Regions from separate parts of the Azospirillum largimobile genome, predicted to be linked through region 1. Evidence: riboswitches for the same ligand, from Rfam matches in the RefSeq annotation. Region 1 holds a riboswitch; each other region holds the start of a gene.
What was found. Region 1 has a riboswitch for thiamine pyrophosphate ahead of ACWPKK_RS20925 (LuxE/PaaK family acyltransferase). Riboswitches for the same ligand answer to the same signal wherever they lie in the genome.
Positions count from the first base shown of each region.

Region 2: another riboswitch for thiamine pyrophosphate. It lies ahead of thiO (glycine oxidase ThiO); the one in region 1 lies ahead of ACWPKK_RS20925 (LuxE/PaaK family acyltransferase).
Region 3: another riboswitch for thiamine pyrophosphate. It lies ahead of ACWPKK_RS14995 (ABC transporter substrate-binding protein); the one in region 1 lies ahead of ACWPKK_RS20925 (LuxE/PaaK family acyltransferase).

Region 1 is NZ_CDRMUA020000003.1:737,874-744,581, reverse strand. Features, by position in the region: gene ACWPKK_RS20945 (hypothetical protein) at 1-190, opposite strand, end outside; gene ACWPKK_RS20940 (hypothetical protein) at 250-702, opposite strand; gene ACWPKK_RS20935 (hypothetical protein) at 921-1,463, opposite strand; gene ACWPKK_RS20930 (AraC family ligand binding domain-containing protein) at 1,600-1,944, opposite strand; TPP riboswitch at 2,125-2,257, shown strand; gene ACWPKK_RS20925 (LuxE/PaaK family acyltransferase) at 2,361-3,473, shown strand; gene ACWPKK_RS20920 (acyl-CoA reductase) at 3,488-4,963, shown strand; gene ACWPKK_RS20915 (ABC transporter ATP-binding protein) at 4,953-5,735, shown strand; gene ACWPKK_RS20910 (ABC transporter permease) at 5,732-6,481, shown strand; gene ACWPKK_RS20905 (ABC transporter substrate-binding protein) at 6,488-6,708, shown strand, end outside.
Region 2 is NZ_CDRMUA020000001.1:273,983-280,690, forward strand. Features, by position in the region: gene mgtE (magnesium transporter) at 1-529, shown strand, start outside; gene ACWPKK_RS01265 (hypothetical protein) at 564-1,037, opposite strand; gene ACWPKK_RS01270 (PaaI family thioesterase) at 1,067-1,510, opposite strand; gene thiG (thiazole synthase) at 1,618-2,424, opposite strand; gene thiS (sulfur carrier protein ThiS) at 2,544-2,753, opposite strand; gene thiO (glycine oxidase ThiO) at 2,750-3,931, opposite strand; TPP riboswitch at 3,923-4,022, opposite strand; gene ACWPKK_RS01290 (methyl-accepting chemotaxis protein) at 4,258-6,321, shown strand; gene ACWPKK_RS01295 (hypothetical protein) at 6,408-6,708, opposite strand, start outside.
Region 3 is NZ_CDRMUA020000002.1:347,037-353,744, reverse strand. Features, by position in the region: gene ACWPKK_RS15015 (hypothetical protein) at 1-154, opposite strand, end outside; gene ACWPKK_RS15010 (ABC transporter ATP-binding protein) at 281-982, opposite strand; gene ACWPKK_RS15005 (branched-chain amino acid ABC transporter ATP-binding protein/permease) at 979-2,664, opposite strand; gene ACWPKK_RS15000 (branched-chain amino acid ABC transporter permease) at 2,879-3,751, opposite strand; gene ACWPKK_RS14995 (ABC transporter substrate-binding protein) at 3,756-4,892, opposite strand; TPP riboswitch at 4,964-5,078, opposite strand; gene ACWPKK_RS14990 (DMT family transporter) at 5,112-6,026, opposite strand; gene ACWPKK_RS14985 ((2Fe-2S) ferredoxin domain-containing protein) at 6,280-6,612, opposite strand.

The DNA of each region.
Region 1 (6,708 bases):
CGGACGGCGTGGCGGAACAGCGGGTCCGGCCGTCGAGCGTCACGCAGTTCAGCGTGCCTGAACCTCGCATGCAGACGGTCTTGCCGTTGACCGTCTGGCAGGCGAGGGAGACGGCCTGCGCCGGGGCCGTCGAGGCCCCGAACAGCAGGACGGGCGCGACGAAGGCCAGGATCATCGGGAACTTCGCCATCGGTGGTCTCCCGGACAAAAGAGATGGGCAAAAGGCTGCAGGGTGGGGAAAGGCTTTGCTCAGCGGCGAAGGCCGGTCAGCGACTGGGCGGCGCTGTTGCCGAGGCCGGCGGTGACGTTTGTGCCGATCCCGACATTGGTGCTGACCAGCGGGCCGCGCCCGCTGAAGTTCAGCCCGACCTGGACGCCGTTGCCCTGGAAGCCGAGCAGCTTCTGTCCGGCCGTGTTGCCGATCCCGGCGGCGACGTTGGTGGCGGTGCCGACATTGGTGCTGACCAGCGGGCCGACGCCGCGGATGGGAGCGCCGCCGCCCTGCAGGACGGTGCCCTGCTGCTGCGCCGAATTGCCGATGCCGGCGCCGACATTGGTGGCGTTGGCGACGTTGGTGCTGACCAGTCCGGGCACCGACATCAGCGACGGCATGCCGGTGCCGGCACCGGTCTTGGGCTGCGCCAGCGCAGGTGTCGCGAGCAGGGCGGCGGCGAGGGTGGCGAAAGCAATTTTGCGGATCATGGCGGGAGTTCCTTCGGTGGGGGTGAGGCTTCGGGCTTCCGTGCCCCGGCGTTGTTGAAGGAAGCTTAGCCAAGTGTTTGAAACGGCTCTGTGAGTTGGCCCACAGATGCGGGCGTTTCCCTGAAGGAATCCGGCGGGCAGGAGCGGACAAAAGAAAGCTCCGGCCGGAAACCGGCCGGAGCGAGGTCAGGGGAGGAAGCCGGGTAGAGGAAGGGCGGTCAGCGCTGCTTGACGAGGGCGCTCTGTCCCGCCCAGTTGCCGGTTCCGGCGGACAGGTTCTGCATGGAGCTGTGGTTGAAGGGGCCGACCAGCCCGCCCGAACGCTGGAGAACGGTGCCGTGCTGCAGGGCGGTGTTGCCGATGCCGGCCGCCGTGTTGCCGACATTGGCGACCGAACCCCCGCTCAGCAGGCCGCCGCTCTTCTGCATCACCGTCGCCCTCTGGCCGGCGAGGTTGCCGATGCCGGCCGCGGTGTTGCCGACCGTCGCCATCGACCCGCCGCTGAACACGCCGCCGCTCCGCTGCTTGACGAAGGCGTCCTGGTTGGCGGTGTTGCCGATGCCGGCGGCGAGGTTGGAGACGGTGGCGACGTTCGGACCGGCGAAGGGACCCTTGGACTTCTGCATGACCAGCGCGCTCTGGTTGGCGGTGTTGCCGATCCCGGCCGCGGTGTTGGAGATGTCGGAGATGTTCTGGGCCATCGCCGGGGCGGCGAACAGGGCGAGCGAAGCGAAGCCGGTCAGCAGGGAGGTGCGGATCATGATCTGGTCTCCTGTCTCGGGGCCGCGGGATGCGGCGTGTTGCCGATGGACAGACCCTACCCAAGCCCCGGATTTTGGGATGTGAGCCGCTCCACACTCTTCCTGCTTTTGTCGATCAGCGGCGATCGGGGTCCGCTCAAGCCTCCTGCCAGTGCGGATAGGTGACGTAGGCGGTGAGGGCGCCCTCTTCGTGCGAGCGGATGGTGACGTTTGAACCCTTGGGCATGTAGACGATCTCGCCCGGCCCGGCGGTGACCGTGCCGGCATCGGAGGCGACCGAGACCCGCCCTTCCAGCACCACCATCACGTCGTCGACGGCAATCGCCTCGTCGATGCTCTGGTTGGGTTCGTAGCGGCCGTAGCCGATGGTGACGGGTCCGCCATGGCGCTGGTCGACCACGTTGCCGACGAACACGTCGGCGTCCTGTCCGGGGGTGCGCTCCAGCGATACGTCCGTCACGGCGAATTTGCGAACGGTCATCTGCGTCTCCTTCAAGAGAGGGGCCGATCCACCCCAGCCGATATCGGGATTGCTGCGGCATGGGGCGGCAGCGGTACAACAGGTCGGAGAGCGGAAATCATCAATGCGGCGCCGTTTCCGCCGTCCGCAAAGCCGGCATCCCCGTCGTTGACAGACGGCGCGATGGTCTTCTAGGCTCCGTCCCGTTCCCAGGGGAGCCTCGTTCAGGAGGCTGAGACACCCGCCGGCCCGGTCCTTCGCGTCCGGGCGACGCGGCAACCCTTCGAACCTGATCCGGGTCATGCCGGCGTAGGGATGCGGGACGAGAAGGCCTTCGCGGCCGACGCGCTGATCCATACCCCACAGGCTTGTCCCGGATTCGTTTGTTGCTCCATCGGTCGGTGCCGCTTGGAGAAGAACGGGGCGGGGAGGGTGCGGTGAGCGCGATCTACGACAGCGTGATCTACGACAGGGTCCTGGCCTTCATGGAGGCCGACATCGGAACCGGGGCGGCGGCCGACGAGGCCTTCAACGCCCTGGCGCTGGCGGTCTTCGCCCACCAGTTCGAGCACAACCAGCCCTACCGCCGCTTCGCCATGCAGCGCGGCCGGACGCCGCGCGGGGTGAAGAGCTGGCGCGACATCCCGGCGGTGCCGATCAACGCCTTCAAGGATCTGACGCTCAGCTGCCGCCCGGCGGAGGAGTCCGCCCGCATCTTCATGACCAGCGGCACGACCAAGGGCGGCATCCGCGGCCAGATCCACCACACGACCCTGTCGGTCTACGACCGCTCCATGCTGCTCAACTTCCGCCGCCGCTTCATGCAGGGCTCAGAGGCTGGGGTGGAGCGGATGGCGATGGGCATCCTGTTTCCGACCGAGACGGCGATGCCGAACTCCTCCCTCGCCCATTACCTGGAGCTGGCGCGGGCGGAATGCGGCACGCCGGACAGCCGCCATTGGATCGGCGAAGCCGGCATCGACATCGCCGGACTCTATGACCGGCTGGACGCCGCCGAACGGTCGGGGGAGCCCTTCGCCCTGCTGGGCGCCAGCTATGGGTTTGTGCATCTGATGGATGCCATGGCGCGCGACGGCCGCCGCTTCGCCCTGCCGGAGGGGAGCCGCATTCTCGACACCGGCGGCTTCAAGGGCCAGTCGCGGGAACTGGAACCGGACGAGTTCTACGGCCAGCTGGCCGAGTTCTTCGGCGTGCCGCGCCGACGCTGCATCAACATGTACGGCATGACGGAGCTGAGCACCCAGTTCTACGACGACGGCAACGCGGTCTGCCCGTCGCTGAAGTCCGGCCCGCATTGGATCCGCAGCCGCGTCGTCGATCCGTTGTCCGGCCGGGACGTGCCGCCCGGCAGCATGGGCGTGCTGGTTCACCATGATCTGGCACACATCAACTCCGTCGCCGCCATCCTGACCGAGGATGCCGGCATCCTGCAGGAGGGCGGCTTCCGCCTGCTGGGCCGCGTCGCCGGCGCGCAGGCCAAGGGCTGCTCGCTGGCGGTGGAGGATTTCCTCGCCGCCGCGCGCGCTTGAGCGGGAGCGCGGCCTTGGCCTTCGGCGACGATCCGTCCGTCATTGAACTGGCCGGCCATTTGCCCGGCCTGCCGCCGGAGGCGGTGGAGCGGCGCGTGCTGACCTTCGGGGCGGGCGATGCGGCGCTGCGCGTGGCAGTGCCGGTGCTGGATGCGGGGCAGGTGGAGCGGGTCTCCGCGACGGTGCGGGCGGCGGCGCGCGGCTATCTGAAGACGCTGCCGACGGCCCACATCGTCGCGGTGATCGACACGGCGATCCAACGGCTGCTCGACCGCGAGGATCCGTGGCGCCAAAGGGCGGAGCGGCTGCTGCCCGTCGTCACCGGCTATGACGCCGAGATGGTCAGGCTGGGGTTGACCGGCTATCTGAAGACCTTCCGCGCCCACGAACTGCGCCGCTTCCTGGCGGAGGATTTCGCCAACCCGCTGGTGCTGGACGAATTCCAGCCGGCGCCCAAGGGCGGCTTCACCCGCGCCTTCGGCCCGGACTTGCTGCTGCATGTCTGGGCGGGCAATGTGCCGGGACTGCCCCTGTGGAGCCTGATCTCGGGCTTGTTGGTCAAGTCCGGCACTGTCGGCAAGCTGCCCAGCGCCGAGCCGCTGTTCGCGGGCTGGTTCGCGCAGCTATTGTCGGAGATCGACCCCAAACTGGGCGAGTGTCTGGCCGTGGTGTGGTGGAAGGGCGGCGACGCGGCGGCGGAGCGGGCATGGCTGGCCCAGGCCGATACGGTGGTCGCCTATGGCGGCACCGCGGCGCTGGCGGCGATCCGCGACCGGGTGCCGGTGACCACCCGCTTCCTGCCCTACGGCCACAAGATCAGCTTTGCGCTGGTGTCGCGCGCCGCGCTGGACCCGCGTCGGTCGGGGGAGACGGCGCGGCTGGCCGCCCACGACATCGCCCGCTACGACCAGCAGGGCTGCTATTCGCCGCAGACCCTGTTCGTCGAGCGCGGCGGCCGGCTGTCGCCGCAGGATTTCGCCGCCATGCTCGCCCATGAACTGGCGGTGCAGGCCCGCAAGCACCCGCGCCGTGTCCTGTCGATGGCGGAGGCCGGGGAGGTCGCCGGCTGGCGCGACGGGCAGGCGATGCGCGGCCTGGACGGGTCCGGCCATCTGCTGCTGTCGGATCCGGCGGGCGGCTGGTGCGTGTCCTGCACCGATGCGCCCGACGGGCTGGCGCCGACCGCGCTGAACCGGACGATTTCCGTGGTCGCGGTGGACGATCTGGCGGAGGTGGCGGGCCGCGTCGCCCCGCACCGTGCCGTGCTGCAGACCGCCGGCATCGCCGCGCCGCCGGAGGAGTTGTTCAGGCTGGCCGGGCCGCTTGGGGCGGCTGGGGTGACGCGGTTCTGCGCGCTCGGCACCATGACCGCGCCGGAGGCGGGCTGGCATCATGACGGCCGGTTCAACCTGCTGGATCTGGTGACGGTGACGGAGATCGAACGGTCGGCGGAAGCGCTGGCGGAGGGGCTGGCCCGCTATGCCGACTGACCCGCCGGCCTTCCTGACGTTCGAGGGTGTACGCTTCGATTACGGCGGTGCGGCCATCGTCGACGGCGTCGACTGGGCGGTCGGCCGCGGCGCCATCCACTGCCTGCTGGGGCGCAGCGGCTGCGGCAAGACCACGCTGCTGAAGCTGGCCGCCGGGCTGTTCACCCCCGCCACCGGGCGGGTGCGGCTGGACGGCGCGGCGGTGTGCGGGCCGGGCGATGCGGTGGGTTTCGTCTTCCAGGCGCCGACGCTGCTGGAATGGCTGACGGTGCTCGACAATGTGCTGCTGCCGGTGACGCTGCACCGCCGCGCCACCGCCGACGACCGCGCCCGCGCGCTGGATCTGCTGGAGCGGGTCGGGCTGACCGGGCTGTCGGAGCGGGGGCCGCGGGCGCTGTCGGGTGGCCAGCAGAGCCGGGTGGCGCTGGCCCGCGCGCTGATCGCCGATCCGGCGCTGCTCCTGCTCGACGAGCCCTTCGCCGCGCTGGACGCCCTGACGCGCGAGGAGTTGCAGGACGATCTGCTGCGGCTGTGTGCGCAGCGTGGCACCACCGCGCTGTTCGTCACCCACGACATCGCCGAGGCGGTCTATCTGGGCGACCGCGTGGCGGTGATGGCGGATGGGCAGCTTCGCCACAGCCTTTCCATCGACCTGCCGCGCCCGCGCCCGCGCGATTTGCGCTACGACCCGCGATTCAACGCGCTGTGCCGTGAGCTTCGCCATGCCATGGACGGCGCGGCCGGGCTGCGGCGGGCGGAGGCGGCGGAATGACGACCCGCATCGCCGCGATCCTGCTGCCGCTGCTGCTTCTGGCGGGGTGGGAGGGCTATTGCCGCTGGTCGGGGATTCCGGCGCTGGTTCTGCCGCCGCCCTCGGCGGTGGGAGCGGCGCTGTGGAGCGGTCTGGCGAGCGGACGGCTGCTGCCGCATCTGGCGGTGACGGCGGCGGAAATGGCGCTCGGGCTCGGCATCGGCTGTCTCGTCGGCTTCGTCGCCGGGGTGGCGCTGGCGGAGGTCGCGGGCTTGCGCCGTCTGCTCTACCCCTACGTCATCGCCAGTCAGGTGGTGCCGAAGCTGGCGCTGGCGCCGCTGTTCATCCTGTGGTTCGGCTTCGGCATGACCTCCACCGTCGCGATTACGGCGCTGATCTGCTTCTTCCCGCTGCTGGAGAACACGCTGACCGGGCTGGACCGCGTCGATCCCGCCAAGCGGGAGCTGTTCCGCATGCTGCGCGCCGGGCGCTGGCGCACCCTGACGCGATTGAAGATCCCCGCGGGCCTGCCGGTGATCCTGGCCGGGCTGCGGGTGGCGGTGGTGCTGGCGCTGGTCGGCGCCGTCGTCGGGGAGTTCATCGGCGGACGCCAGGGGCTTGGCGCCTCGATCATCGCCGCGCAGGGCATGATGGACACCCCGCTGATGTTCGCCCTGTTCGCGGTCATCACCGCGCTGGGCATGCTGGTGTATCAGGCCACGCTGCTGGTCGAGCGGTGGCTGTTGTCTCGACAGGCGAAAGGATAGCAGGAAATGGGGCTGTTTTCTCGTGCGGCGGGCGTGTCCGCCCTCGTCGGGGCGCTGCTGCTGGGCGGCATGTCAGGCGCACTTGCCCAAGCACTGGACAAGGTGACGGTGGCGGGCTGGAGCCAGCCGATCAGCGAAATCACCAACCTGCTGGCAGAGCCCGACAAAGGCTTCTTCAAGGCCAAGGGCATCGCGCTCGACTATGTGCCCGGCACCGGCGGCGGGTC
Region 2 (6,708 bases), on a different contig from region 1:
CGTGTTCAGCGGCATCGCCGACATCGCCCGCGGCCGTGTCGGCTGGCTGACCGTCAATCTCGCCACCGCTTTCCTGGCGTCGGGCGTCATCTCGCTGTTCGAGGGCACCATCGAGCAGATCGTGGCGCTGGCGGTGCTGATGCCCATCGTCGCCTCCATGGGCGGCAATGCCGGGACCCAGACGCTGACCGTCGTCGTCCGCGCGCTGGCGACGCACGACCTGTCCTCCGCCAACGCCATGCGGGTGGTGGGCAAGGAGCTGCTGGTCGGGCTGATCAACGGCGGCATCTTCGCCGTGATGGTCGGGGTGATCGCGCTGGTCTGGTACGGCCCGATGATCGGCATCGTCATCGGGCTCGCCATGATCATCAACCTGGTGGTGGCGGGGCTCAGCGGCGCGCTGATCCCGCTTGGGCTGGAAAAGCTGGGCGTCGATCCCGCGGTGTCCAGCGCGGTGTTCCTGACCACCATCACCGACGTGATCGGTTTCCTGGCCTTCCTGGGGCTGGCGTCGGCGTTCCTGCTGTGAGCGCAGCCCCGGGATGGCTGGAAGGCGGAGCGCCTTACAGGGTGGTGGCGCTGCAGTAGGCCCAGTCCTCGCCCTGCAGTCCGAAGAAGGCGGCGACCGGCTTGGCGCCGGACCGGTCGACGACGACGCGGAACCGGCTGCCGGTGCAGGCGCCCTGGGCCTGCTTGGCGAAGGGAAGCTTGACGTGCTTGGACGTCAGGCAGGCGTCCGACAGCTTCGGCGGCGTGGCCGGACCGTCCACCTTCTTGCCGTTCAGCACCATGTAGTAGTTGGTGGCCAGACCGCCCTTCACGTCGGCCTTCACCTCGATCTTGCCGAAGCGCGACTTGTAGAGGCCGGTTTCCTGCTCGCCGTCCGGGGTGCCGGTCGGCAGCGGACGGAAGGAGATGGCGGCGCAGGACGGCGGATCCTTCGCCTCCGCCGGGGTGGAGACCGCGGCGAAAACGGTAAGGCCGCCGGCCAGCAGAAGGGCGGCCTTGCGCGCGGACGGCAGGTTTGCGGACAGCATGGGAAACTCCTTTCGAACCGGTTGGACCGTCATTTCGGCATCACGCAGAAGGTGGTCTGCTGCATCAGGGCGCAGTCCTTCTCCACCCCGCCGTCCAGCATCGACACCTCCACCTGGGTGATGACCAGGGTGCGGCCCGGCTTCACCACGCGGGCGCGGGCGATCATGACGTCGCCCTTGGCCGGCGACATCAGGTTGATCTTGAACTCCACCGCCAGCACCTCCGCCCCGGCGGGCATCAGGCTCAGCGCGGCATAGCCGCCGGCATTGTCGGCCAGCGTGCTGACCATGCCGGCATGGAAGAAGCCGTGCTGCTGCGTCAGGTCGGCGCGGAAGGGCAGCCGCATCTCGCAGAAGCCGGGCTCCATCGCCGCCATCTCGATGCCGAGCGTCCTGCAGATCGGCTGCTGTTCGAAGGACGCGAGGCAGCGCGCCTTCCAGTCGGGGGTACGGGGTTCGAAGGTGGCGGGCACGGTCGGAAGATCTCCGGCTTGAGGGGCGGTGCGCGACAGCCTGCGTCAGCCGCCGCGCCGGATCAAGCGGCCGATTGGACAACCGCAAGAGGCACGCCCCTTCGCCGTCAGCTGCCGATCAGGCCCATCTGCGGGCTGGAGGGTTCGGCATAGGCGCGCATCGGCATGCGGCCGGCCAGATGGGCGCCGCGCCCGGCAGCGACCGCGTCGCGCATCGCCGCCGCCATCCGCACCGGATCGCGCGCCTTCGACACGGCGGTGTTCAGCAGCACCGCGGCACAGCCCAGTTCCATCGCCAGCGCGGCGTCGGATGCGGTGCCGATCCCGGCATCCAGCACCACCGGCACCGGGCTGCGGGCGCAGATCGTCTCGATGGCGTGCGGGTTGCGGATGCCCAGGCCGGACCCGATGAAGGCCCCCAGCGGCATCACCGCCGCCGCGCCCAGGTCGGCCAGCTTGCGGCAGGTGACGGGATCGTCGTTGCAATAGGGCAGCACGACGAAGCCGTCGTTCACCAATTCCTCGGTCGCGCGCAGCAGTTCCTCCACGTCGGGATAGAGCAGCTCGCGGTCGCCGATGACCTCCAGCTTGATCCAGGGGGTTTCCAGCGCCTCGCGCGACAGCTGGGCGGTCAGCACCGCCTCCTTGGCGGTCATGCAGCCGGCGGTGTTGGGCAGCAGCCCGACCGGGCCGGTCGGCCGCCCGGCGGTGGCGCGGGCCAGCACGTCGACGAGGCTTTCCGAATAGCCGTCCAGGCTGATGCGCCGGATCGCCAGCGTGACCAGCTCGCTGCCGCTGGCCTCCAGCGCGTCGAGCATCACCTGCTGGTTCGGATAGCCGGCCGTGCCGAGGAACAGCCGCGAGCCGAAGCCGCGTCCGGCGATGGTGAGGATGTCGGGGGTGGATTGGGGCATGGTGGGAGCCTTTCAAAGGCCCTCTCCTTCGGCGACCAGCCCGGGGAAATCCCCCCTCTCCCCAGGGGGGAGAGGGGATTCTTCCCGTGTCGGGGGCGGGAGAGGGAGGATCAGGGGGGTCAGCCGCCCTGGATGGGGCGGACGATTTCCAGGCTGTCGCCGGGCTGGAGCGGGGTCTCAAGCCAGCGGCGGCGGGGAACCACGGCGCCGTTCAGGGCGACGGCGACGCCGGGCGCGCCTGCGGCGATGCCGCGCGCGGCCAGAAGCTCGCCGACCGAGGCGGCGGACAGCGGTTCTTCCTGGCCGTTGATGCGGAGGACGGCGCTCATGCGGCGGCTCCCGCCGCAACGAAGCGGTCGGCGGCGAAGGGGCGCAACAGCGGGTCGGTCTCGCCGGTCAGCACCAGCCGGGCGATGCCGTCGGCGGTCACCGGGGTCAGCAGGATGCCGTTGCGGTGGTGGCCGGTGGCGTGGATCAGGCCGGGGATGCCGCTTTCCCCCAGGATCGGCGCGTCGTCGCGGCTGCCGGGGCGGAAGCCGGCCCAGGCCTCCTCGATCGGCAGTTCGGCGATGCCCGGCAGCGCGCGCCACGCCCCTTCCAGCAGCGCGAACTGGCCGCCGGCGGTCAGCCGGTCGTCGAAGCCGCGCTCCTCCGTCGTGGCGCCGATCAGCAGACGGCCGTCCAGCCGCGGGATCAGGTAGGTGCCAGGCGTCCACACCACATGGCGCAGCAGCGGCAGACGGGCGTCCATGCGCAGGCAGACCATCTGCCCCTTGACCGGCCGTACCGGCGGCTTCGCGGCGGGCGGCAGGCCCGGCACGCCGGCCGACCAAGCCCCTGCGGCCAGAACCACCCGGTCGGCCCGGTGCAGAGTTGCAGCAACACGCACACCAACGGCGCGTCCATCCTCCACCGCCAGAGCCACCTCGCCGCACTGCTCATGCAGGCGGGCGCCGGCGGCCAGGGCGGCGCGCTGCAGGGCGGCTGCGACCTTGCGGTTGTCGACCTGATGGTCGCCGGCACAGAACAGGGCGCCGGCCACGCCTGGCTGCAGGAAGGGCTCGCGCCGGCGCACCTCGGCCCCGCCCAGCCACTCCACCGGAAGGCCGAGGTCGCGCTGGAAACCGTGCAGGAAACGGACCTTGGCGGCATCGTCGGCGTTGAGCGCGATGACCATGGTGCCTTCGGTGCGCAGGTCCACCGCCATGCCGCTCGCAGCCTCCAGGTCGCGGGCGAAGTCCGGCCACAGCGCCTGGGAGGCGCGAGTCAGCGGCAGCAGCCCGTCCTCTCCCGGTTCGGTTTCGACGCAGGCGGCCAGCATGCCGCCGGCTGCATGGGTGGCGCCGCGGCCCGCCTGTCCCCGTTCGAACAGATCGACGCGGCAGCCGGCCGACGCCAGCCTCCAGGCGATGGCAAGGCCGATGCAGCCGGCACCGATGACGGCGACGGAGGGACGGATTCCCGATTCGGGAACGGAAAATGGATGCGGATCTGGCGCATGGATCATGCGGCGGCTCCCTTCGCTGGAATTACCCAGACAGGTTCGATGGGTGTGTTCTCAGCCGCGCGACCACCGCACGGCACCCCAGGCCTATGGTTTGCCTTATGCCAATGTTTCGCTGGCCCTACAAGCGGAATCGGCACCCGGCCCATCTGCCCGGCCCATCAAGGCGTGCGACCCCATGCCACGGCTGGATAAGGAGTTCCCCCGATGAGCGAAGCCACCGATCGGGAGCTAAACTATCCGCAAAATTTCCGGTGGCAGGGCGTCGGCGAAACGATCGACGCGGCTGGCATGCGGAATCAAACAAGACGTCCGAGGAATCGCCCGCCATGCTGTCCTTCTTCCGCTCCGACTCCGCGACCGCCTCCTCCGGTACCGGTCCGAATGCTGCCGAGTCCGGCAATACGGCCATCGCGACCGCCGCAGCCGATCCGGCGGAGGCGCCGATCCGCAGCCTCTGCCTGCCGGCCGCACAGATCGGCGCCACGGCACTGGACGGGCTGGGCTTCGCCGCCGGCGCCCCGGCGCTGGTCGTCGGCTTCGTCTCGCCGCATGTCGATTTCGCGGCCACCGCCCGCGCGGTGCGCTCCGCCCTGCCGCCGGCCACGCAGCTGGTGCTGGTCTCCACCGCGGGCGAGCTATGCGCGGCGGACGGACAGCCGCTCTACCGCAAGGCGGGCGACCGCTGGGACAGCGTGGTCCTGCAATCCTTCAGCCCGCGCCTGTTCGCGGGGATCAGCATCCATGCCGTCCCGCTGCATTGCGAGGATCTGCGCGGCGGCCGGCCGACCCGTGACGTCCCTGCACGGGTGGAGGCGATCCGCGGCGAGTTGGACCGCGTCCGCGTTCCCTTCGCGGTCGACAGCCACGACACGGTGGCGCTGACCTTCATCGACGGGCTGTCGGCCAGCGAAAGCTGGTTCATGGAGGCGGTCTACCGCTCCGGCCATTTCCCCTGCCTGTTCATCGGCGGCTCGGCCGGCGGCACGCTGGACTTCCGCAACACCCGCCTGTTCGACGGCCAGCGCGTGCTGGAGAATTCGGCGCTGACCATCTTCCTGAAGATGGCGCCCGGCATCCGTTACGGCATCTTCAAGTCGCAGAATTTCCGTCCGACCCAGACCCGCTTCGCGGTGGTGGACGCCGACCCGATGCGCCGCATCGTGCGCGGCGTGATCGACCGCGACGGCTTCGAGGTGGTGAGCTTCATCGACGCGCTGGCCAAGGCGCTGCGCTGCAAGCCGCAGGAGCTTCCGGCCAAGCTCGCCAAGAACACCTTCGCCATCGAGATGGAGGGGGAGCTGTTCGTGCGCTCCATCTCCGGCTTCGATTTCGAGAAGGGGGAGGTCGCCTTCTATTGCGACGTCAATCCCGGCGATTCGCTGTGCCTGGTGGAGGCCACCGACTTCGTCCGCCAGACGGAGGACGACCTCGCCGCCTATCTGCGGGACAAGCCGCGGCCGGTGGGCGCCATCCTGAACGACTGCATCCTGCGCCGTCTGAACAACCCGGACCAGCTGTCGCGGGTGCATGCCTTCGACGGGCTGGCCGCCGCCGGCTTCTCCACCTTCGGCGAACTGCTGGGCATCAACATCAACCAAACCCTGTCGGCCCTGATGTTCTTCGAGGTCCCGCCCGGCACCGCCTTTTCCGACGACATGGTCGACCGCTTTCCGGTCCATTACGCCCGGTTCCAGAGCTATTTCATCGCCACCCGCTACAACCGGCTGGAGTTGCTGAGCCGCATCCGCAACAGCGTGATCGAGCGGATGCACAGCTACCTCGACGCCCTTGTCACGCTGAACAGCGGCGTCCAGGAAACCGCCAGCTACGCCGCGCGCATCGGCGGCTCCATGTCCGCCATCGAGGCGACGCTGACCCGCCATGCCGGCCTGTTCGAAGGCCATTCCGAGCGGAAGGAGGAGCTGGTCCGTGAGTTCAGCCAGCTGTCCACCGTGGTGAAGAGCATCGAAAAGGTTCTGTCGGTGATCGACGGCATCGCCAGCCAGACCAACCTGCTGGCGCTCAACGCCACCATCGAGGCGGCGCGGGCCGGCGAGGCGGGGAGGGGCTTCGCGGTGGTCGCGGCGGAGGTGCGCAAGCTGGCCAACGACACCAAGCAGACGCTGGGCGACACCCGCCGCGCCATCGATCAGGTGGTGACCTCCGTCCGCTCGGTCGGCAGCCAGCTGGACGACACCAGCGTCCGCATGGACGAGGCCGCCACCGCCGCCCACGCCCTGCAGACCGACATCAACGCCGTCATCGACGAGGTGGAGGGCGCACAGCGGGCCATCGAAGGCCGCCTGTCCGACCTGAACGACCACGCCCGGCGGATGGAGGACATCAACCGCTACATCGGCTTCCTCAAGCAGTTGGACCGTGCGGGGTGAGGGGTGCCGCGAGGGGGCCGAGACTTCTGGACGCGAGTAGCCCTTCTCCCGCAAGGGGAGAGGGGCTTTAAGCGACTGCCGCGCCCTCAGATCGCCAGCGCCTTCACCCGCTCGCGCAGGGTCTGGCGGGCGGCCTCCGCTTCGCCTCGGGCGGTCGTCAGGTCGCGGGCCAGTGCGTCGAGGCGGTTTTCGGCCTCCGCCATCTTCGCCAGCGTGCGCTTGTGCAGGTCGCTGCCGGCGGGCAGGGCCTTCAGGTTCTCACGCAGGCGGTCCTGGTCGGCGATGCGCTCCGCCCGGTCGCGCTCCAGCTCGGCGATGCGGCGCTCCTTCTCGGCGACGGCGGCGCGCAGGCCGGCCAGCGTGGTCAGCGCCTGACGCACCTCCGGC
Region 3 (6,708 bases), on a different contig from region 1:
CCGGTACCACGACCTCGGCCTCCGGCACCGGCAGGCCGTAATAAACCGCGGGAGGAATGCTCGGCTCGACCGGCACCAGTTCGGCCATCGCCGGCGCCGACGCCACACCCAGCAGGAGAAGCGCGGACAGCGAAGCGGCGGAACGGGCGGTCATGACGAGGTAATCCATAGATGGTTGTGGCGGCGAAGCTATCCGCGCCCGCCCCCATCCGCAAGCCCAACCGCCCATCCTGTTGCAGGAGGCCGACACCTGTTGCACAGGACACGCAGCGGATTTGTGCTAAACGCCGAAGAAGGCCTCGCGCAGCACTTCTTCCGACAATGACGCCACCGGCCCGTCGCCCACCACGCGGCCCAGACGCAACAGGATGGCGCGCGGGGCGACCGTCAGGGCGCGCGCCGCACTCTGCTCCGCCAGCAAAACGGCGGTGCCGGCGGAGGATATGCGGCCCACCGCGGCGAAGACCTCGTCGGCCAGCTTGGGCGACAGGCCGAGCGAGGGTTCGTCCAGCAGCAGCAGGCGCGGCCGGCCCATCAGCGCGCGGCCGAGGCTCAGCATCTGCTGCTGGCCGCCGGACAGGCGCCAGGCGCTTTCCCGGCTTTTGGTCGCGAGATCGGGAAACAGGGCGAAGACACGCTCGACGTCCTGGGCGCGGTCGCGGGCGGCGGGCAGGCCGGCGACCTCCAGATTGTCGCGCACGCTCATGCCGGGGAAGACACGCCGCCCCTCCGGAACATAGCCGATGCCGCGCCGGACCCGCGCCTCCGTCGCCAGCGGCGCGAGATCGGCACCGTCGAAGCTCAACTCGCCCCGCGCCGGCACGAGGCCGAGCAGCGCCTTCAGCAGCGTCGATTTCCCCGCCCCGTTGGCGCCGAGCAGCGCCACCGTCTCGCCCGCCGCGACGCTAAGCGATACGCCGTCAAGCGCCGTCGCCCCACCATAGCCGGCGGTCAGGCCGCGGACGGACAGCAATGCACTCATGCGGTCCCCGCCCGGCCGAGATAAGCCGCCGCCACCGTCGCATCCCGGCGCACCCCGTCGGCCGGGCCGTCATAGATCACCCGCCCGCGGTCGAGGCACAGCACCCGCCCGGCCAGCGGCAGCAGGAAGCCCATGTCATGCTCCACCAGCAGGATCGCCATCCCCTCACCCGCCAGGTCGCGCAGCAGCGCGGCCAGTTCCGCCTTCTCGCCATCGGTCAGCCCGGCGGCGGGCTCGTCCAGCAGCAGGACGGCCGGACGGCGGACCAGGGCGCGCGCCAGTTCCACCCGCCGCCGCAGCGCCGCCGGCAACCCGTCGCAGCCCTGCCCGGCAAGCTCGCCGACGCCCAGCCGGTCGAGCGCCCAGCGGGCATGCGCCTCCGCCATTTCCGCGTCGGGATCGAAAGCCAGACGGGCGGCGGCCACCGCCTCCAGCACGCCGGCCCCTTCCGGCAGGATCGCCGCCTGGAAGCTGCGGGCCAGCCCGGCACGGGCCAGACGGTCGGTGCGGGCACCGGTCACGTCCCGGCCGCCGAGCCGCACCCGCCCGGCATCCGGACGCTCCAGCCCCGACAGCAGGTTGATGACCGTGGTCTTGCCCGACCCATTGGGGCCGATCAGCCCGGTGATGCCGCCGGGCCGCAACTCCAGCGACACGCCATCCACCGCGCGCACGCCGCCGAAGGACTTGGCCAGCCCCTCCACCGTCAGCCCGTCCACGGAAACGGACGGCGCCGGCTCGCGCGCTTCCGGCAAGGCACGGGCGGGGCGGCCGAACAGACGTCCGGCGGCGCGGTCCAGCAGCCCGGTCAGACCGTCGGGCGCCAGCAGAACGGTCAGCAGCAGGGCCATTCCGTAGACGACCAGATAGCCGCGCTCCAGGAAGCGGAACCATTCCGGCAGATGCAGCAGCAGCACCGCGCCCAGCACCGCACCGGCCATCCGCCCCCGCCCGCCGACGATGGCGATGGTGAGGATGGAGACCATGACCGGGAACTCCAGCACCTCCGGCGAGACGACGCGCTGGGTGTGGACCGCCAGCGCTCCGGCCGCTCCGGCGAACAGGGCGCTGATGCCGAAGGCGGTCAGCCGCAGCCGCCCGACGTCGAGCCCCAACGTTCCCGCCGCCAGCGGATCGTCGCGCAGCATCGTCAACGACCGCCCGAGCCGCCCGCGCGCCAGCCACCACCCCACCAGCCCGCCCAGCGCCACCAGCCCCCAGACCAGCCCCGCCATCGGCAGGCCGCGCGGCACCATCCAGCCGAACAGCACCACAGCCGGCACCCCGGCCAGCCCGTTGGAGCCGCCGGTCAGTTCGGGCAGGTTGACCGCCAGCAGATGCAGCACCTGCGCGATGCCCAGCGTCGCCAAGGCGAAATAGTGCGACTCCAGCCGCAGCACCGCCAGCCCGACCGGCAGGGCCAGCAGAAGCGGCACCAGCATCGACAGCGGAAAGGTCGCCTCGAAGCCAAGGCCATAGCGGCTGCCGAGGATGCCCGTCACATAGGCGCCGACGCCGAAGAAGGCGCCCTGCGCCAGCGACAGCGCTCCGCCGAGGCCGAAGACGATCTGAAATCCGAAAGTCGCCAGCGCATAGACGCCGGCGACGGTCAGGACGCGCAGGCCGTAGGGGGAGGCGAAGGCGAGCGCGTAGACAAGGAGAGCGAGGGCACCAATCCCCAATACGACACTCTCCACCCCGGCATAGCCCCCTCTCCCCCCCGCTCTCGCGCAAACGAAGTTTGCGCTGACGCGACAGGCGGACCATAGGTCCGCCGAAAGCGGGGAGAGGGTTGGGGTGAGGGGGACGCGCCGCGAGGATCGTCCGGCAAGCGGAACCCCCTCACCCTGACCCTCTCCCCGGGGGGGAGAGGGGATATTTGCCGGGGAGAGCGGATCAGCCACGGCGCCGCACCGCTTCGCCGAACAGGCCTTGCGGCCGCAGCACCAGGATCGCCAGCAGCGTCAGATACAGCGCCCCCAGCGCCGCCGGGTACGAGAGCACCGACGACACCCCCACCTCGAACAGCGCGATCAGCAGCGCCCCCACCACGGCCCCCGGCACGGAGCCCCAGCCGCCGATGGTCACGGCGATGTAGGCCTTCAAAATCAGGTCCCCGCCCGCGGTCGGCGTGACGAAATAGCGGTTGGCCAGCAGCAGCCCGGCCGCCCCGGCGCAGGCGGCCCCGATGGCGAAGGTCACCAGGATCATCGCGGTGACCGGCACGCCGCAAGCACGCGCCATCTCCGGGTCCTGCGCCGTGGCGCGCAGACGGCGGCCCAGCTGCGTGCGGGCGAACACCCATTGCTGCGCGCCGATCAGCAGCGCCGCCACCGCGACGATGGCGAGCGACTGCTCGGGAACCGCCAGCCCGCCGATGTAAAGCGTGTCGTCGCCGAACAGCGGCGGCGCGGCGCGCGGCTCCGGCCCGAACAGGATGGCGGCGCCGTTCTGCAGGATGATGCCGATGGCGATGGTGCTGATGAAGACCGACACTGGCGGCCGGCGGCGCAGCGGCAGATAGGCCGCCAGCGCCAGCAGCAGCCCCAGCGCCGCCATCAGCGCCAGCACCACCGGCAGCAGGGCGATGCCCGGCAGCGGGATCAGCGGCGCCAGCGCCACCGCCAGCAGCCCGCCGGCCATGACAAGATCGCCTTGGGCGAAATTCACCGCCGAGGTGGCGTTCAGCACCAGCACGAAGCCCAGCGCCACCAGCGCATAGGCCGCCCCCAGCGCCACGCCGTTGACCAGCAGTTGAAGCGCCGCCATCCGCTCACTTCGCCGCAAGCGCGGGGTTGTCGTACCGCTTCACCAGCACCGGCACGCGGCTGGCCCCGTCATAGCAGACGATGACGGCGGAATGGGCCATGTTGCCCTTGCCGTCGGACTTGTAGGTCATGGCGAGGCCCTTTAAGCTCTCCGACGACAGAGCTTTGCGGATGGCGTCGGGGCTGCGGGCGCCGGCCTTCACCGCCTCCAGCACCATCGTCATGCCGTCATACTGGCCGAGCGCGAAGGCGTCCGGCTCCTTGCCGAAGGCGGCGCGATAGGCCTCGGTGAAGGCCTTGACCTCCGGCGTGTCGCCGGAGATGGGCGAGGCCGCGGTCTCGGCACAAACGCGCTTCAACTCCGCCGGCTCCAGCAGGGCCGCCGTGCTCGGCTGATGCATGGCGGAGCCGGCGACGATGGGCACGGCCACCCCGCTGGACGCCGCCTGCCGCAGCAGCAGCGCGGTCGGGCCGGAATGCAGGTGCAGGACCAGCACGTCGGGCTTCGCGGCCAGCGCCTTGGTCAGCACCGGCAGAAGGTCCTTGGCTGCCGGGTCCACCCCCTCCTCGAACACCGGGGTCACACCCAGCGCCTTGAAGGCGGCGTCGAGATGGGCCTTGCCGCTCTGCCCGTAGGCGGTGGTCTGATAGATGACGGCCGGCTGCCGCTTGCCCAACTCCTCCACCACATAGCGGGCGTGGGCGGCCTTGGTCACGGCATCGCCGGGGAAAAAGCGAAAGACCCAAGGGTTGCCTTGCTCGGTGATCGAGGCGGTGCCCGACACGGTGACCAGCGGCAGCTTCAACTCCTGCGCCAGCGGCAGCATCGCCAGCATCTGGGTGCCAAGCATGCTGGCGGCGACCGCCCCGACCGTGCCGCTGCCGGCCGCCCGCTCCAGCGCCGTCACCGCCGCCTCGGGCGAGGTGCCGGTGTCGACGACCTCCGATGCGATGGCGACGCCGGCCGGGGTCTGCTTCAGCGCCAGGACCGCGCCGTTGCGCTGGCTGGTTCCCTCCAGCGATAGGAAGCCGGTCAGCGGCACCAGCACCGGAAAGGACAGCGTGTCGTCGGCCCGCGCGGCGGACGACAGGCAGGAGGATGCGGCCAGCAGGCCGATCAGAAGGGGAAGCGCGCGCCGCATGACCGAAAACTCCTCAACACGCGCCGGCGAGCGAAGCGACGCGGAGGGGACGGGGCATTTGCAGCAGTTCCGTCGGATTCCGGTCGGCTCCCTTCGCCGGCATGACCCGGATCAGGTTCGATGGGTGTTGTCTCAGCCCCCGCATCCGCCGATCTGGCGAAGGCAGGGGCACCCCAGCCGTGAACAGGCGGCGAGAGTGTCGCCGCCGGGCCTGTCCTGTCAAGAACCCAGCCGGCGGCGCGCCACCACGGTTTCACGATGCAGGATATAGAGCCCGCTGCCGATGATGACCATGGCGCCAAGCAGCACCGGCGCGGTCGGCAGGTCGCCGAACACCATCCAGCCGAACAGGCTGGCCCAGACCATGCCGGTATATTCGAACGGCGCCACCACGGCCGGCGGCGCACGGCGGAAGGCCTGGGTCAGCAGCACCTGCGCCCCGGCGCCGATCGCGCCGACCAGCGCCATCAGACCGAGCGCGTAGGCGGTCGGCGCCGTCCAGACGGGAACCGTCAGCGCGCCGCTGACCACCGTCGTCGTCAGCAGCAGATAGAGCACGATCGACGCGCTGGTCTCCGTCCGCGACAGGCCGCGCACGGCGAGCGCCGCCAGCGCATAGAACAAGGCGGCGCACAGCCCGACCAGAACCGGCACCAGCGGCGCCCCCGCCGATGGCTGCGCCATCACCACCACGCCGCCGAATCCGACCACCACCGCGACCCAGCGGCGCCAGCCCACCGGCTCCCCCAGAAGCGGGGCGGACAGCGCGGTGATGAACAGTGGCCCGGCGAAGCTCAGCACATAGACGTCGGCCAGCGGCAGCTCGCGGAACGCATAGAAGAAGCATCCCATGGAGATCAGCCCGGCGAAGGCCCGCCAGACATGGCCCCAGGGCCGCCGGGTCCGCATCGCCGCGATCCCGCCGCCCCGCCACAGCGTGTAGCCGCCCACAAGAAGGAAAGCGACCAGCGAGCGCACGAACATCAGCTGCGGCACCGGGTAGTCGGCGGTCAGGAACTTGATCAGCGTGTCCATCGCCGCGAACAGCAGGATCGCACCCAGGAAGCAGCCGACGGCATAGGGGACCGAATCGGCCTCGGCTGGCAGCAGGTCGGCGGTCTCGGCGTCGGTCATGGGATCGGTTCGGAACGGCAATGGCTGGGACTGCCCACATTATGGGCAAACGCCTCTGCGTCCCAATGCCGCAACCGCAGGTCTGGTAGGCGTGGGGTTTTGTTAAGCGTCGGCTGACGGTGCCCCCACCCTAACCCTCCCCCGCTGGGCGGGGGAGGGGACAAGCGCTTGTTCGGGAAGGCAGCAGCAGTCCCTCCCCCGCCCAGCGGGGGAGGTTAGGTGGGGGTAATCGAAGCCAGCACTCCCCATCCCCTCACCGCGTCAAAACCATCACCAGCCGCTCCACCGGCGTATCCCCAACCAGATGCGACTCGACGATCTCGTCGACGTCCTCCGGCGTCTCCGGCCGGTACCAGATGCCTTCCGGATACACCACCATCAGCGGCCCGGCGGAGCAGAAGCCGAGGCAGCCCGTCAGCGCCATGCCCACATCCGTCAGGCCCTTGCCCTGGATTTTCTGGTCCAGCCGCTGCCACAGCGGATGGGCGCCCTTGGCGGCGCAACTGCCGCGCGGATGGCCGGGCGGACGCTGCTGGGCGCAGCAGAAGACGTGGTGGCGGAAGGTCTGCGGCAGGTCGAGCGGCATCGGGCATGCTCCATAACCATAATTTTCATATGGATAAGAAGCATGCCAGAATGCTGCGCTGCGGCAAGACTTTTGTGACGCTTCCAAGTCCTCGCA